One region of the Specibacter sp. NPDC078692 genome, then DNA from elsewhere that is predicted to be linked to it. Evidence: riboswitches for the same ligand, from Rfam matches in the RefSeq annotation. Region 1 holds a riboswitch; each other region holds the start of a gene.
The links. A riboswitch is a leader RNA that binds a small molecule or an ion and turns the genes downstream of it on or off. The one in region 1 is predicted to bind cyclic di-AMP.

Region 1 (3,553 bases):
GACGCCGAAGCTGACGCCACCACTGGTGAATCCGGAGACGATGCCGGGGCTACTGATGGCGACGCCGCTAGTTTCGATGACGATGCTGACGACGCTGACGGCGAGCCGGACGAGGCTGACGGCGAAGTCGGGAACAACTAAAACACATCTGGGCTCGGTCCTCACATAAGGGGACAAACTCGGGCAGCCACAAGGTGCTAGAAGGTGCCAGCCACAAGGTTCTAGGCAAAAGATAAGGCCGCTTCCCTGAACGGGTAGCGGCCTTATCTTGTGGTGCTTAGGAATCAGATGTTCTCAATGACGTAGTCGATGCACTTGATCAGTGCGGTGACGTCTTCGGGATCGATCGCCACGAAGGTGGCGATGCGAAGCTGATTGCGGCCCAGCTTGCGGTAAGGCTCGGTGTCCACGATGCCGTTGGCACGCAGCACCTTGGCAACCGCGGCGGCGTCGACCGATTCGTCGAAGTCGATGGTGACGATGACGTTGGAGCGGTCTTCGCGGTTCACGACGTACGGGGCAGCGACAGCCGATTCTTCGGCCCAGGTGTACAAGCGGCCAGCGGAATCAGCCGTGCGTGCCGAGGCGAAGTCAAGGCCACCGTTGTCGTTGAGCCACTGGACCTGGTTGTTCAAGGTAACCAGCGTGGAGAGCGCAGGCGTGTTGTACGTCTGGTTCAACAGGGAGTTGTCAATGGCTGTCTTGAGGTTCAGGAAGTCCGGAACCCAGCGGTCGGAGGCGGCAATGCGTGCTGCACGCTCAAGGGCTGCGGGTGAGAACAAGCCGAGCCACAGGCCGCCGTCGGAGGCGAAGTTCTTCTGGGGTGCGAAGTAGTAGACATCGCTCTCGCTCACATCAACGGCCAGGCCGCCGGCTGCGGAGGTCGCATCGATCAGAACCAGTGCGCCATCGTCGGCGCCTGCAACGCGCTGCACCGGGGCAGCAACGCCGGTGGAGGTTTCGTTCTGGGGCCACGCGTAGACATCGACGCCTGCTTCAGCAATGGACACCGGGCGGGTGCCGGGCTCAGCCTTGATGATGGAGGAAGCAGCCAGGAACGGGGCCTTATCGGTGGCGGCTGCAAACTTTGAGCCGAACTCGCCGAAGGAAAGGTGCTGGGCCTTGTTCTCTACGAGACCAAAGGTTGCTACATCCCAGAACGCGGTGGAGCCGCCAACGCCGAGGATCACTTCATAATCATCGGGTGCGTTGAAAAACTGCTTCAAACCGCTGCGGACATCGCCCACGAGGTTCTTGACCGGTGCCTGACGGTGGGAGGTGCCGAGTAGGGCTGCTCCGGCCTCGGAGAGCGCCGCGACCTGCTCGGGGCGAATCTTGGAGGGACCAGCGCCGAAGCGGCCGTCGACCGGGCGCAGGTTGGCAGGGATGGTGAGGGGCGTGGATTCGCTCACGAGTTGCTCCAAAATTAAGCGATGGAAGTTGTGTTTTGAGCCAAGGGCTGTTGCCAATTCTGCCGTAGAAGTGCGCGCAGAAGAAAATACACGACAAATGCAAGACATCAGTCCCGCAATATGGGGTTTTAATACAACTGCGCCAGTTCAGCTCTTCTTTCAATCTTCATGTGGACCCCTTCTAGTCCTGTCGGGTTTCCCCGCAAGGGCGCAAGCAGGCTAACGTAGAGACGATGCTTACTGCCATAAAACTCGCCCAATAACAGGAGGTCATTGCCGTGGCTGATCTGATCGACACAACTGAGATGTACTTGCGTACCATCCTGGAGTTGGAAGAAGAGAACATTGTCGCCTTGAGGGCGCGTATTGCCGAGCGCCTGCACCACTCGGGTCCTACCGTTTCCCAGACCATTGGACGCATGGAACGCGATGGCCTGGTCATCGTCTCCGGTGATCGGCACTTGGAGCTGACAGCCGAGGGTCGCGACAAGGCAACGAGGGTCATGCGCAAGCACCGCCTTGCGGAGCGTTTGCTCTCAGATGTGATTGGGCTGGACTGGGCCTTTGTGCACGAAGAAGCCTGCCGCTGGGAACATGTCATGAGTGAGCGGGTTGAACAGCGTCTGTTTGACCTGCTGGGACGTCCCAATGAATCTCCGTACGGAAACCCCATCCCGGGTCTGGAAGAGCTGGGAGGTGAGGTAGCTCCCGTTTTTGCTGCGGGCTTGGTCACATTGGTGGAGGCCATGAGTGGCTACACAGTCGGCCAAGAAGTGATCATTCACAGGCTGTCCGAACGGATACAGGTGGACCCTGAACTCCTGCTCCAATTGGATGAGGGTGGATTACGCCCTGGGGCCCGGATTTCCTTGGGACAAGTGGGGGAGTACATCTCCGTGCGGGTGCCAGGAATTGAGGGCGCATTGGAGCTTCCGCCAGAGGTCGCATCGCACGTTTTCGTGTCCTTGGGCTAACGGCGTTTTTTGACACTGCACTATTGATGAATAAGATAACGGAATTATTACGTTTACCGCTTGTACCGTATAGTAAACATATGACGCTGTAACCAAAGCGTTACCGTACTGCGACACCGAACCTTGCCTTCGCAGCACGGACAGTAATCATTTAGGCAAGGGCGGGGGAACCACTTTTGACGGACCATGGGTCCGTCTTGGGGTGAAGCCCACACTCGAAATGCAACACTCGCAACACCTATGACGCAGCTCCAACGCTGACTGCGCCTTGGCTATGCCTGTGTCAAAAGAGCGTGGGCCGGATCAAAAGTTACACTCTCTGATCCGAATCCGACAGCTAACTTCGCAGGTGCTTTATCGAGAGAGGTTTTTAGTGTCAGAGGTCAAAGTGCGGGGACGCCGTCGTGCGTCTTCGTTGGCAACTCATGAGCTGTTGTCAGTACCCGGTAGTCGCCGGGAAGCAATTGCCGCAGAGCGTGCAAGTGCCCCAACAAGTAGTGCAGTAGCCCAGTTGCTGCGTGCCGGAGTCGCCAGCGGCGCCGGCCAAAAAATGGGCGTAGCCATGGCGGCCACGGGTCTAGTCCTGGCTGTCACGCTTCCTTCCACGCAGGTTTCCGAAGACCTTCACCTCGATACTGCAGCAGCTGTTTCCGCGGAAACACTGGTCACAGCAGGCGCGCAGATCCCCATCACCTTCGCCACTCCGGAAATCGGCAGTGCCTTGAACCCTGATGGTCAGCTCAAAGAAACCCTCAAGGTCAACGCCTCCAACGTGACGCCCCAGGCTTCCAAAGGGACCCTCTCGGCACCCCTGCTGACCTTGGTTGAGAGTTCACCCTTTGGTAACCGCATCAGCCCCATCACCGGCCAGATCGATGAGCGTCACACCGGCCAGGACTACGCCGTCGCAAGCGGCACAGAAGTACTTTCCGCCGCTGGTGGAACCGTTACCTTCTCGGGCTGGCATGACTTCGGTGGTGGCAATCGCGTGGTTATCGACCACGGCAACGGCCTCTCAACCTCGTACAACCACATGAGCGCCAATCTGGTGCAGGTTGGCCAGAAGGTTGAACGCGGAGATGTTGTGGGCCTCAGTGGCTCCACAGGCGCCTCTACCGGCCCCCATCTGCATTTCGAGGTCATCATCGACGACGAAGTTGTCGATCC
Region 2 (3,553 bases), on a different contig from region 1:
CGATCGCCTTGGCCTCCAGATGGCGCATCACGGCGGTGAGTATCGCCGTGCGCTTGGGTTCCGCGGTCCGCTCCAACTTCGGGGCCTTGGTGCCCAGCCCGTACCGAGCCAGCACCGAGAGCCGGTTCGGCGGTATCTGTTTCAGCTTCAGCCGTCTCAGCCCGAAGGCGGCGATGTCCTCAACCCGCTGCAACGCACCCTTCATCGCGGTGCCGGTGGTCCGCGTTGGCGGTCGACGCATACGCTCCAGTTCCGAGTACCGGGTGTCCTCCGGTGTTTTCAGCGTGGCAACCAAGTTCCCGGGCAGCGCCGGATCCGCCCGCAGGGCGGCCTTGGCAACCGTGGCGTGCAGCCGCTTCTCGGCGATGGCACGGACCTCGGAAACCTGCCGGGCCAGCACGTTCACCCCGGGTAGCAGCACCCAGTGCCGACGCAGCCAACCCGCCGCGTGGTTGAACAACGCGACAGGTCCCTCGGCGTGCGTCCACGCCCGCCCGTGCAGGAACGCCCTGAACATCCGCCCGTGGGCGGGGTCCTCGTACTGGTGGTAGCCGTATGCATCGCGGATCACCCACGCGTACTCATACGCTGTCTTGGGCCGCTCGGTGTACTCCTTGAGGCAGGAAGGATCCTCAATCTCCAGCTGTTGCGCCAGATGCTCAACGACCGGCCACGGCACGGCCGAGGGGTTATCCAGGAACAGCCCGATGTACCGGACCGTGCACATCTGCAGGGCGAAGCCTAGGCGGTTGTGGTCGCCTCTTCGTTTCGCGATCAGGTTCCGGTCCTCGTCGTCGAGGAAGAAGAAGCGCTCCAGCTCAGGCCGCGTCGGTTCCTCGGCGAACCTTCCATAGGCCTGCGCCTGTTCATCAGTCAAAAATTCCACGGGCATAAGACTGACAATAGCCGCCCCACCAGCAATTGAACCGTCTCGGAAATTATGCCGCCAGTTTTCTGGCGGCATAATTTCCGGGACGGTTCATCATGCTTTCGTTCCGATAGGCAGCTCTTTTGAGACTGGTTCTGAGCGAGATCGGCCCATGGGCTAGGCAATCGGAGGGATGCCTTTGCCACTCTTGACTGGGCGCACGCCAAGGGGGTACCCACTTAGCGGCAAATAAATGCCTGCAAGTGGATACCCCCTCACCGCAAGCTGGTCGGGATCACAGAGATGAGTCCTGCACCACCAAATCGAAAGTAGGTCCTATACACAGCAAGTAATTTGCACCTGGGCAACCTTTTTTGCCCCACTCCGGACTGGGACGACAGCTCGGAGTGTGGGAATGCTGGCGAGGGAGGTCTAGACAAAGGGGTCAGGGTCGACAGTCTGGCCGTTGACCATGACTTCAAAGTGGAGGTGGCAGCCGGTGGAGTTACCAGTTGTGCCTGCTCCCGCCACTAGGGCTCCCTGGGTGACTTGCTGCCCGACGCTGAGTCCGATGTTGGCCAGGTGGTTGTATGTGGTTTGGATGCCATTGCCGTGGTCAATGACAATGCGGTTTCCTCCGCCATACGGGCTCCATCCAGCTTCTGTAACTGTTCCGGTGCCAGCCGCGAACACTTCGGTATTGCAGGTCGCTGCTAGGTCCAAGCCTGTATGCAGTTCTCCACTGGCGCCCGAGAGTGGGTTAGACCGGAACCCGAAGGGAGAGTTGACGGTCATGCTTGCTAGTGGCGGGCGCAAAGTGGTTGAAGGAGTTTCCGGCGCCGTTGTTGCTGGGGCCGGCGATGCAGGTTGCACCTCGCTCGACTGGGCTTGGGCGGGGATCGACTGGGCTTGGGCGGGAGCCTTCGAAGGTGCCGGCTTGCTGCTGATGGCCGGCGCGGCGAAGCTGAGTGCCACGTCTTTATTGGCAGTCACCTGTGGCTGGTTCTTTTCGATCGCTAAAGGCGCGGTTGAATCCAAGGTGTCAGGGTTGTGGGCGACGCCAGCGTGAGCGGCCGTTAAGGTGGCGACCATGATGAATCCGGAAGCGGCGATGGCGCCCATCTTTCGCCCGAGACGGCCTCGCTTCGGAACGGTAGCTGGAGGTAGGGACCAATGGCGCCCGGTATGGCGGGGAGCTGGCACGGACATTTGAGCACGGCGACGGCCGTGCTGGCGGTGGGAAGGCATGGTGGTAATCCTCTCGGCGCCGGCGAAGTTAGCTGTCGGATTCGGGCGAGAGTTCTGCCCGGCACATCTGATAACTGGTCGCAATTGCGATGGCCAGTTCAATGTGCTTCACCCCAAGGTGCGCTAGCGCACCACTGATGGGTCCTCCACCCCCGCCTAGGAGTTGATTGGACGTGGGCCGCCGGCGGGGTTTGGCGAAACGGTACACGAGCATACCTATGCAGATATGCCATAGCTAGTGAGCCACAGCCGTCACGGGAGCTACAGAACCACGGTGTGAATGACAGTCAGCTTGCCCCTGACGCTCGGGCGCTGCACAATCACTTCCGCATCATGGCTGAAAGCAACGGATCAAGAGATCAGACGGCGGTAGTATGAACGTATGTTCATATGTCTTTTATTTTCGCCTAGTAAGCTGGGCGGATCCTGTGAGGGTTGGGTGAGCATGGACTGATGTACTGACGCCAGCGTAGATCGCAGGACTTAGCTGGCCAATTCCTTCGCTCCGGCACAGACGCTCGTCTACTCGGATCTGAACACATCCTCGGTCTGCGGACGCTCCGCCCCTCCACTTCCCCACCAGACCTCATAGGGCACTCGCCAGCGGCACCACCCACTCGTAAGGATTTATGAAAATTTCAGACCCAGACCCGAACATGATGCCAGCCCCGTCCATGCATCGTGAGGAAGTCGCCGCGGGCACCAAGATGCCTCTGGGTGCCCGACGGCTCATGTTCATCGGTGGATTCTGCATTCCTGTAGGCCTAATAGCCACTGCATACATATTCGGCGCGCAGCTGCTACTTGTGGCTGGCATTGTTGCGGTGGCGGTGGCACTGTCATACCAGGACGGACAACGCTGGTTCGCCGGGTGGTCGTGGCTAGTAGCTCTCGCTGGAGCAGCGTGGTTGGTAGCAACTGGGGCCTACTGGCTGGCCATCATATCCGCCGTCGAAGCGTCGGGCCCGCCCACGTTGTTACCGACCATTCTTTTCGCCGTCGGAGTGGGTGCATTCGTTGTAATGGCCCTTGGAACCCTTTGCGGCTGTATTTCTCGTTATCTCAGAAACCGGCGGACAATGGCCGCGTGATGCATTGATGGTCGATCCCTGAGGCTTTGATCGAGGATCGACCATCCACCGTTGGCAACTGAAGGACTTGCTCCCAAGCGCCAACGGGTTTAGCCTAGGGAGCTTCGCTTTTGCGCAAGCTTCGACGGACGATGATCATGGTTCCAACAATGGCAGCCAAAATAGCTGCCGGTATTCCGATTGCCAAAACCAAGCCTCCTGCGTTTGATGATTCAGGTTGATCGGAGGTCACGTCAGAGGCAGCGTTCACCGCTGGGCTGGCTTCGGGCACCACTGTTGTTGGCGCTGCAGTGACCGTCGCGCCCTGGCTAAGGTCCTGAACAGTGAAAGCGTAGTTCCCCTCAAT
Region 3 (3,553 bases), on a different contig from region 1:
GGACTGGTGAAGGTGACCCGCGGCAGGTGCCGGTAGTCGACCTCGGCCAAGGCGTCGGTGAACGCGTTGTCTACGGCCAGGGCGCCGTGGGCCGCCGCGACGTAAACGAACTCGCGGTGGCCGGTCACGTCCCCGGCGGCCCAGATGCGCGGATTTGAAGTGGCCAGGCGGGAATCGACAACGATCTCCCCATACACCCCGGACTCCACTCCGACAGAGTCAAGGTTCAATCCCTCGGTCACGGGATGGCGCCCCGTGGCCACGAGCAGCCGGTCAGCCCGGAATACTTCCTTTCCGCCAGCCACGGATGCGGAGACCAGAATTCCTCCGATTGCCTCATCGCTCGCCACGCTGTCAACGGTGGCCCGCCGGACCACTCGGATGCCTTCGTCGGCAAACACCCCGGCCAGCGCCGTGGCTGCCTCCGGTTCCTCCTGCGAGGCCAGCCGGGAACGGACCAGCATGGTCACCCGGGAGCCCAACCGGGAGAAAAGCTGCGCCATTTCCAGGGCAACATAGCCCCCGCCTAGGACTAGCAATGATTCGGGCACTTCCGCCAGTTCCATCGCCGTCGTCGAGGTCAGGTACCCGGCCTCGGCCAGCCCGGGAACGGGGGGAACCCAGGGCGCGGCCCCGGCGGCCACGAGGTAGTGCCCGGCCTCGATCATTCGCACGGCACCATCTGGGGAGGCGACCCGGAGCAGCGGTGCGTCCTGGGTCCCGGTGAACGACGCGTCCCCCTCGATCATGGCCCAGCCGTAATCCGCAGCCAGGTCGACGTACTTCTCCGTCCGCATAGACTCCACCAGGGCGGCCTTGCCCTGGATCAGGGCCGGCATGTCCACCGGACCCGCCGAGGCCGCCACCCCGGGGAAACGGGCCGAATCCAACGCCAGGTGGCGTGCCTCCGCGGCGGCCAGTAGCGCCTTCGAAGGCACGCACCCGGTGTTCACGCATGTCCCGCCTACGGTGCCGCGTTCCACCATCACGACGCGCTTGCCCAATCCGGTGGCCCGGATTGCGGCCGCAAAAGCGCCGCCGCCGGAACCAATAATCGCCAAGTCGAATTCTTCGTTTGTCATTCCAGACGCCTTCTTCCCTGTGGTTCAAAAGATCCTAGGCACCATCATGAACCTTCCAGTACAGTGGAATGTCAAGTGTGGTCGCCATTGAAAGGGAATCGTCGAATATGAGGATCGGACAACTTGCGGAAGCGACCGGGACCACGACCAAGACACTGCGGTTCTATGAAGAGTCGGGGCTGCTTCCCCCGGCCGAACGCCTGGCCTCCGGCTATCGGGACTACGCCGAGGATGCCGTGGGGCTGGTCGGGTTCATCCACCGTGGCCAGGCCGCCGGGCTCACCCTCGCCCAGATCGGGCAGATTCTGAAGATCCGTGAGGGCGGCCAGACGCCGTGCTCACACGTCCAGGGCCTGCTGGGGGCGCGCCTCGGCGAACTCGATGCTCAGATCGCCGAGCTTCTGGCCCTCAGGGAAACTATTTCCCAGCTCCATGTAAAGGCGAGCAAACTGGAGCCGGATTCCTGCTCCGCTGACCAGGTCTGCCGCTACCTCTGATCAACATCCCACCTCGGTGGTCGCGGGTGCCCATGGCCCCGTGCGTCTGGTCGAGGGTCTGGTTGGCTCCAAGGTTGCCCGTTGGCCTGGCACCTCAGCGGGGCCGAACACCTGTCCGACCATGCCGTGACTCTGATGGGCTGACAAGTCGCGACTCTGCGGCCCCGGTTGCAACAAGAACCGCCAAACCGAACCATCAATGAACCACCGCACCGAACCGACATTCACAGATTCTGAATTGCGGCGCGCAAGGACGCGCTGATGAGGTTCGGCTTACTGTGGGAATCGGCGATCTGGCTCAATGGAAGAAATCCGGGCGGCAATGGGCAGGCCGTCGCCATCCGTATAGACGTTGGGTCGAGGTATGTTCGTTGAATTACGTGAGCTGGAGATTCGCGGCGACCGAGTCGGTATGCTTGCCGGCCTCTGGGCAAATTTTACCCTTGAGGCTAGCCAGTGCCGCGCGTACGACTTTTACAGGTGCATCGGCATGGTTGATGACATCTCAGCTGTTGCCCTAAAGGGGCAGCATATTTTCAACGAACTGCGTTATTTGGCCTGGCTGGCCGAGGGGTCAGGAGGGCTGTGAAATATGAATTTGTGGGGCTTTCTGTCCTGGGCGGGAGCCTAGTTGCCCTTGTATCTGGCCGCTATTTGCCGCCGACTAGCATTCCCGGCCGGCCCGAAGCTGGATCATCTCCTGAGCCGAACTGCCAACCTGAGGAAGACTGCCAGAGACGAGGAATTGAGAGGATTGGGTTTCCGCGGGTCCAAGTGAATTGATCCCGGGTATGTGGAGGTCGGACCGGCGGTCAGCCAGTGGTGAAAGGTGACGTGGCCTGGGCACCGAACTTCATGTGTAACGAAATTATAACTTTTGGTTCTTGTCCGTTAGGATTGAAAAAATATATACCCCTAACGGGTATTTCGTGGGCCGCTTCGCCAAACCCCGTCGGCGGTCCGCGATCGTTCATTTTTGCGACGGGGACGGAGGAACCACTACCGGTGCCTTGTTGCACCTTGGGGTGAAGCCTGCTCAACAAACCACTGCCTATATGGCGGGGCGTTGGACTGGCCGGGCCTACCTCGCCCGAATCCGACAGCTAACTTCGTAGGCGTTGAGAGGACCTCATTTATGCCTGCCCACCGCCAGCATGGCCGCCGTCGCGCGACCAAATCAAGACTCATCAACACGTCGAACAAAGGACGTCACTGGGCGTCGGCCCCTGACGTGACTATCGAGCCCTTCACAGGCAAGAAATCATTGACGATGGCTGTCGCAGCAGCAGGTTTCATTGCATTGACTGCCCTTCCTGCCGCCCACGCTGAGACCAATCATCTTTCGCCTGCCGTGACCGCCAACGTGTCTATGTCCTCGGGTCAACCGAAAATAACGGCGGATCAGGATGTCGTGGTGTCCTTCGCTAAGCCACTGGTGTCCAGCAAGCCAGCCCAGGCAGCAACGCCGCCGAGCGCCCTGCACCCGGCGGCTGCCCAAGAGGCGCCAATTCCCACACTGGCGCCAGAAGAGGCGCCAGCAGCTGTGCCAACGCCCGCGCAGCCGTCCTCAGGGCTTCGCCCTCCGTTGGCTGAGCTGACGGTCACCTCACCATTTGGGTATCGGGTCAATCCGCTGACTGGGGCGGGAGGGGAACTGCACACAGGGATCGACTTTGCTGGCGCGTGCGGCACCTCAGTATTTGCGTCAGGCTCAGGTACCGTGACGGAAGCTGGGTGGAGCCCGTATGGTGGCGGAAATCGAATCGTTATCGACCACGGTGGTGGGATCAAGACCACCTACAACCATTTGGACTCCATTGGGGTCAGTGTTGGGCAGGAGGTCAATGGCGGCGCCCCGATAGCTGGAGTCGGCACGACGGGCAATTCCACGGGATGCCACCTGCACTTTGAGGTCGTAGTTGATGGACAGACGGTGGACCCTACACCGTTCATCTAGGACTTCATCATGGATTG
Region 4 (3,553 bases), on a different contig from region 1:
CGGACCAGCCTTGAGCGGCCATGGTGCCAGGTTTACCCACCGCACCGCGAGCCACTCTGAATCCCACATCTTCCAGCACGGCATCCGGGGCGCTGCCTCGGCGGACCGACGCCCGGGCGCTCCACGGGCGATCATCCCAGCCGGCTCCACGCAAACTTCTGTAGTCACCGTAGCGGGCGGTGTCGGCGTAGTCCCAGCACCATTCCCAGACATTGCCGATCATGTCGAAGAGTCCGAAGCTGTTGGGTTCTTTAGTGCCAACGTCTTGCGGGCCGTCAAGACTATCCAAAAACGTCCAGGCAATGTCGGGCAGTTCACCGTACAGCGGGCCTGTCGAACCGGCGCGCGCAGCCCACTCCCATTCCGCTTCCGTGGGCAGCCGGAAGCCGTCTGAGTCGACATCCCAGAAAACGTCGCGGCCGGCGATGGCGTACGCGGGCGTCAGGCCAGCCAATTCCGAGGCAGCATTGCACCAGCCGACGGCGTCAAACCAGGTGAGGGGTTGCGCGGGGCGCCGGTCGAGCGCAAGTGGGGTTCCGGCGTCGTCAGCGGCAGACGCCATGGGGACCGCAGGGTTAGCAGTGGCAGTAGAGGAAGGGAATGAGGAAGTGAAGTTCGACGTCGGCCCGCTCACCAGATCCCACATGCCGCGGGTCAGTTGGGTCTTGCCGAGGGTGAAGGGGAGTAGTGCCTCGTCCCGGGTGATGCCTGAGCGGGCGTCGCGCAAGTGGACGGTGCCGCCGGGAATCGGCAGTAGTCCTAGCGCGGTAATCAGCTCGTGGCGAGCAGCGGTTTCATCAGCCATAGACTCGCCTTTCATGCGGTGCTAAGCGGTGCTAGGCTCGCGCTGAGCTGCGTTCGCGCTGTAGTTAGTACCAGCCCACGGATTCGGAGTGGCCCCAGGCCCCGCAAGGTGATCCGTAACGGCCTTCGATGTAGCCCAGGCCCCAACGGATTTGGGTTTCATAGTTGGTGGCCCAGTCGGATCCGACGCTTTCCATCTTGCTGGCTGGCAGCGACTGGACAATCCCGTAAGCGCCACTGGAGGCGTTCTCGGCCGTGGTGCGCCAGTTAGATTCGCGCTCCCAGAGCAGGTTTAGGCAGTTCATCTGGTCCGCACCCCAGCCGTGGGAACCCAGCTGGCTGGCCGCGAAAGCCTTCGCTGCGGCGGGGTCATCCACGGCGGCGGGGCGTGCAAGCGGGGCAGCTTCAGGGCTCGCCACGGGAGTGACCGCAGCGGCTTCGGGCTTGACCGGAGCCGCGGAAGGTGTGGTTGTGGGCGAAGCCTTGGAGCTGACGGTGATCCCGGAGAAGCTAATGGCTGCGTCCGACGGGGCAGAGATAGCAGTGGGTACGCCCTGATCAATGGCTGCGACCAGGCTGCGCGTGTCCGCGCCATCGGCCACAGGGTTCATGGTGTTTGAGGCCACCGATCCGGCAGCCATCAAGGCGCCCACGACGGCTACAGCGGCCATGCACTTGGCGGTGGTAGAGACAGCAGAAACGCTGCGCGGGGTGGCCGCACGGGTTCCCGTGCGGGCCGTTCCTTTGTGGACAGTAGCTAGGTCGCGAAGTGAGGGCCGGCTTGCTGGTTCTGCGCGACGACGGCCGCGCTGAGGTGCTGCAGACATGTGTGGTGCCTCTCTACGCCTGCGAGGTGAGCTGTCGGGAACGGACTAGAGAATCCGGCCGCGCAGCTTCCAGAGGCAGTATTCACTGCCTATTTTCGTTGCGCTGGCTTAACCCCAAGGGCTTCCATTATGGGAAGGCCCGTAAAGATTGGGTCCCCCGTCTCTGCCATGGATCTGGTGGGAATGGGCGGCGGCAGAGCTCGGCGAACCGTCCATTGATGCCAGAACCGGTAATGATTCAGAAGGCACTTTAGCCAGCGTAACCGAACCGAAACCATATGTCACATTATGGTAACGACCTTTGTAGTAGGCGACTTTTTGGCGGGTGAGCAAGTTGACATTTACTTAGCAATGCTAACGATCTATGATTGGAAGCAGAAGATACGAAACTTTTGTAACTAGGTAGATGAGCAACCATGACTGAACATTCCCCGCAACCCGTCCAAGATACTGACGCCCAAGATCCAGGGCACTTGGCCGCGGAACTGCGGGTGGCCGTGATGCGTACCTCGAGGCGGCTCCGGGCTGAAGCGGCGACAGGGGAATTGAGTCCCGGACGCTACTCGGTGCTGGCGGGGCTAGGGGAAGGGCCTCGGACCGTGGGGCAGTTGGCTGCACGGGAACAGGTGCAGGCGCCGTCCATGACTCGGATTGTCAATGACTTAGCGGCAGTTGATTTTGTCAGCCGGAGTGAAAATCCCTTGGACAAGCGCCAAGTATTGATCAGCATCACCGCTGCCGGGAGTGCTGCACTGCGCCAAGCGCGCTCCTTGCGAACCGCGTGGCTGGCGCAGCGAGTTGCCGCGCTGACCCCACAGGAGCGGAGCACTCTCCATGAGGCGGCCTTGATCCTGCAGGAGATGAGCGCCTAATGAGTTCAATGTTCCGAGCGCTCAAGGTGCGCAACTATCGGCTCTGGGTGACCGGTGCGCTGGTCTCCAACATCGGTACGTGGATGCAGCGAGTGGCGCAAGACTGGCTGGTCTTGACGGTTCTGACCAACAATTCAGGAACAGCCGCGGGAATCACCACTGGCCTACAATTTCTGCCCATTATTTTCCTAGGGCCCTACGCGGGGCTCTTGGGAGACCGCGTCAACAAGCGAAAGCTGTTGCTAGTTACCCAATCGGCCATGGGGATCTGTGCGCTTTTGTTGGGAATCTTGGTGGTCACGGGCTCTGTACATCTGTGGCATGTGTATGCATTGGCGCTCCTACTGGGTGTGGCCAGCGCCTTTGATGCTCCGTCAAGACAGGCGTTTGTCTCGGAAGTCGTCGGCAAGGAAGACGTCCCCAACGCCGTCGCACTTAATAGCGCGTCCTTCAATCTGGCCCGTCTTGCTGGCCCCGGTGTTGCCGGGCTGGTGATCGCGCTGGTTGGCACGGGACCGGCCTTCCTGATCAACGCCGCCAGCTTTGCGGCCGTGATCGTCTCACTGTGGCGGATGCGAGCCGATCAGCTCGTCCCTGCGGTGCACGTGCCCCGGGCCAAGGGGCAGATTCGTGAAGGGCTAGTGTACATTCGGCAGCGGCCCGATCTGCTCATGATCATGGTGCTGGTGTTCGTGGTGGGCACCTTTGGCATGAACTTCCAGATCACTAACGCGCTTATGGCCACCACTGTGTTTGACCTGGGGGCGGGGGAGTATGGGCTGCTGGGGTCGGTCATGGCAATTGGCACGCTGGGAGCTGCGCTGTTGGCGGCCCGGCGCCAGAACACCCGGATGGTGTACATCATTGGCGGTGCCCTAGGGTTCGGGATCACCGTTGGCGTGGCCGCAGTCATGCCGAGCTACGTCCTCTACGCAGTGGCTCTGGTACCGGTGGGGCTGGCCTCACTCACGTTCATGAATGCCTGTAACACCACCATCCAGTTGTCCACCGATGCGGCCATGAGGGGACGAGTTCTTGCCGTGTACATGG

Region 2: it holds a riboswitch for cyclic di-AMP, as region 1 does, so the genes downstream of both, AB0O97_RS06235 (peptidoglycan DD-metalloendopeptidase family protein) here and AB0O97_RS09935 (M23 family metallopeptidase) in region 1, are expected to answer to the same signal.
Region 3: it holds a riboswitch for cyclic di-AMP, as region 1 does, so the genes downstream of both, AB0O97_RS17690 (M23 family metallopeptidase) here and AB0O97_RS09935 (M23 family metallopeptidase) in region 1, are expected to answer to the same signal.
Region 4: it holds a riboswitch for cyclic di-AMP, as region 1 does, so the genes downstream of both, AB0O97_RS08235 (transglycosylase) here and AB0O97_RS09935 (M23 family metallopeptidase) in region 1, are expected to answer to the same signal.

What each region holds. Positions count from the first base shown of each region.
Region 1 is NZ_JBFBLV010000011.1:68,349-71,901, forward strand. It holds gene AB0O97_RS09920 (DUF3027 domain-containing protein) at 1-141, shown strand, start outside; gene serC (phosphoserine transaminase) at 285-1,412, opposite strand; gene AB0O97_RS09930 (metal-dependent transcriptional regulator) at 1,691-2,386, shown strand; cyclic di-AMP (ydaO/yuaA leader) riboswitch at 2,491-2,755, shown strand; gene AB0O97_RS09935 (M23 family metallopeptidase) at 2,760-3,553, shown strand, end outside.
Region 2 is NZ_JBFBLV010000006.1:26,092-29,644, reverse strand. It holds gene AB0O97_RS06240 (DUF4158 domain-containing protein) at 1-892, opposite strand, end outside; gene AB0O97_RS06235 (peptidoglycan DD-metalloendopeptidase family protein) at 1,301-2,116, opposite strand; cyclic di-AMP (ydaO/yuaA leader) riboswitch at 2,122-2,323, opposite strand; gene AB0O97_RS06230 (hypothetical protein) at 2,746-3,207, shown strand; gene AB0O97_RS06225 (copper resistance CopC family protein) at 3,302-3,553, opposite strand, start outside.
Region 3 is NZ_JBFBLV010000035.1:353-3,905, reverse strand. It holds gene merA (mercury(II) reductase) at 1-1,082, opposite strand, end outside; gene AB0O97_RS17700 (heavy metal-responsive transcriptional regulator) at 1,190-1,579, shown strand; gene AB0O97_RS17695 (hypothetical protein) at 1,944-2,168, shown strand; cyclic di-AMP (ydaO/yuaA leader) riboswitch at 2,510-2,709, shown strand; gene AB0O97_RS17690 (M23 family metallopeptidase) at 2,811-3,536, shown strand.
Region 4 is NZ_JBFBLV010000008.1:120,471-124,023, forward strand. It holds gene AB0O97_RS08230 (SUMF1/EgtB/PvdO family nonheme iron enzyme) at 1-805, opposite strand, end outside; gene AB0O97_RS08235 (transglycosylase) at 870-1,631, opposite strand; cyclic di-AMP (ydaO/yuaA leader) riboswitch at 1,636-1,831, opposite strand; gene AB0O97_RS08240 (MarR family transcriptional regulator) at 2,048-2,503, shown strand; gene AB0O97_RS08245 (MFS transporter) at 2,503-3,553, shown strand, end outside.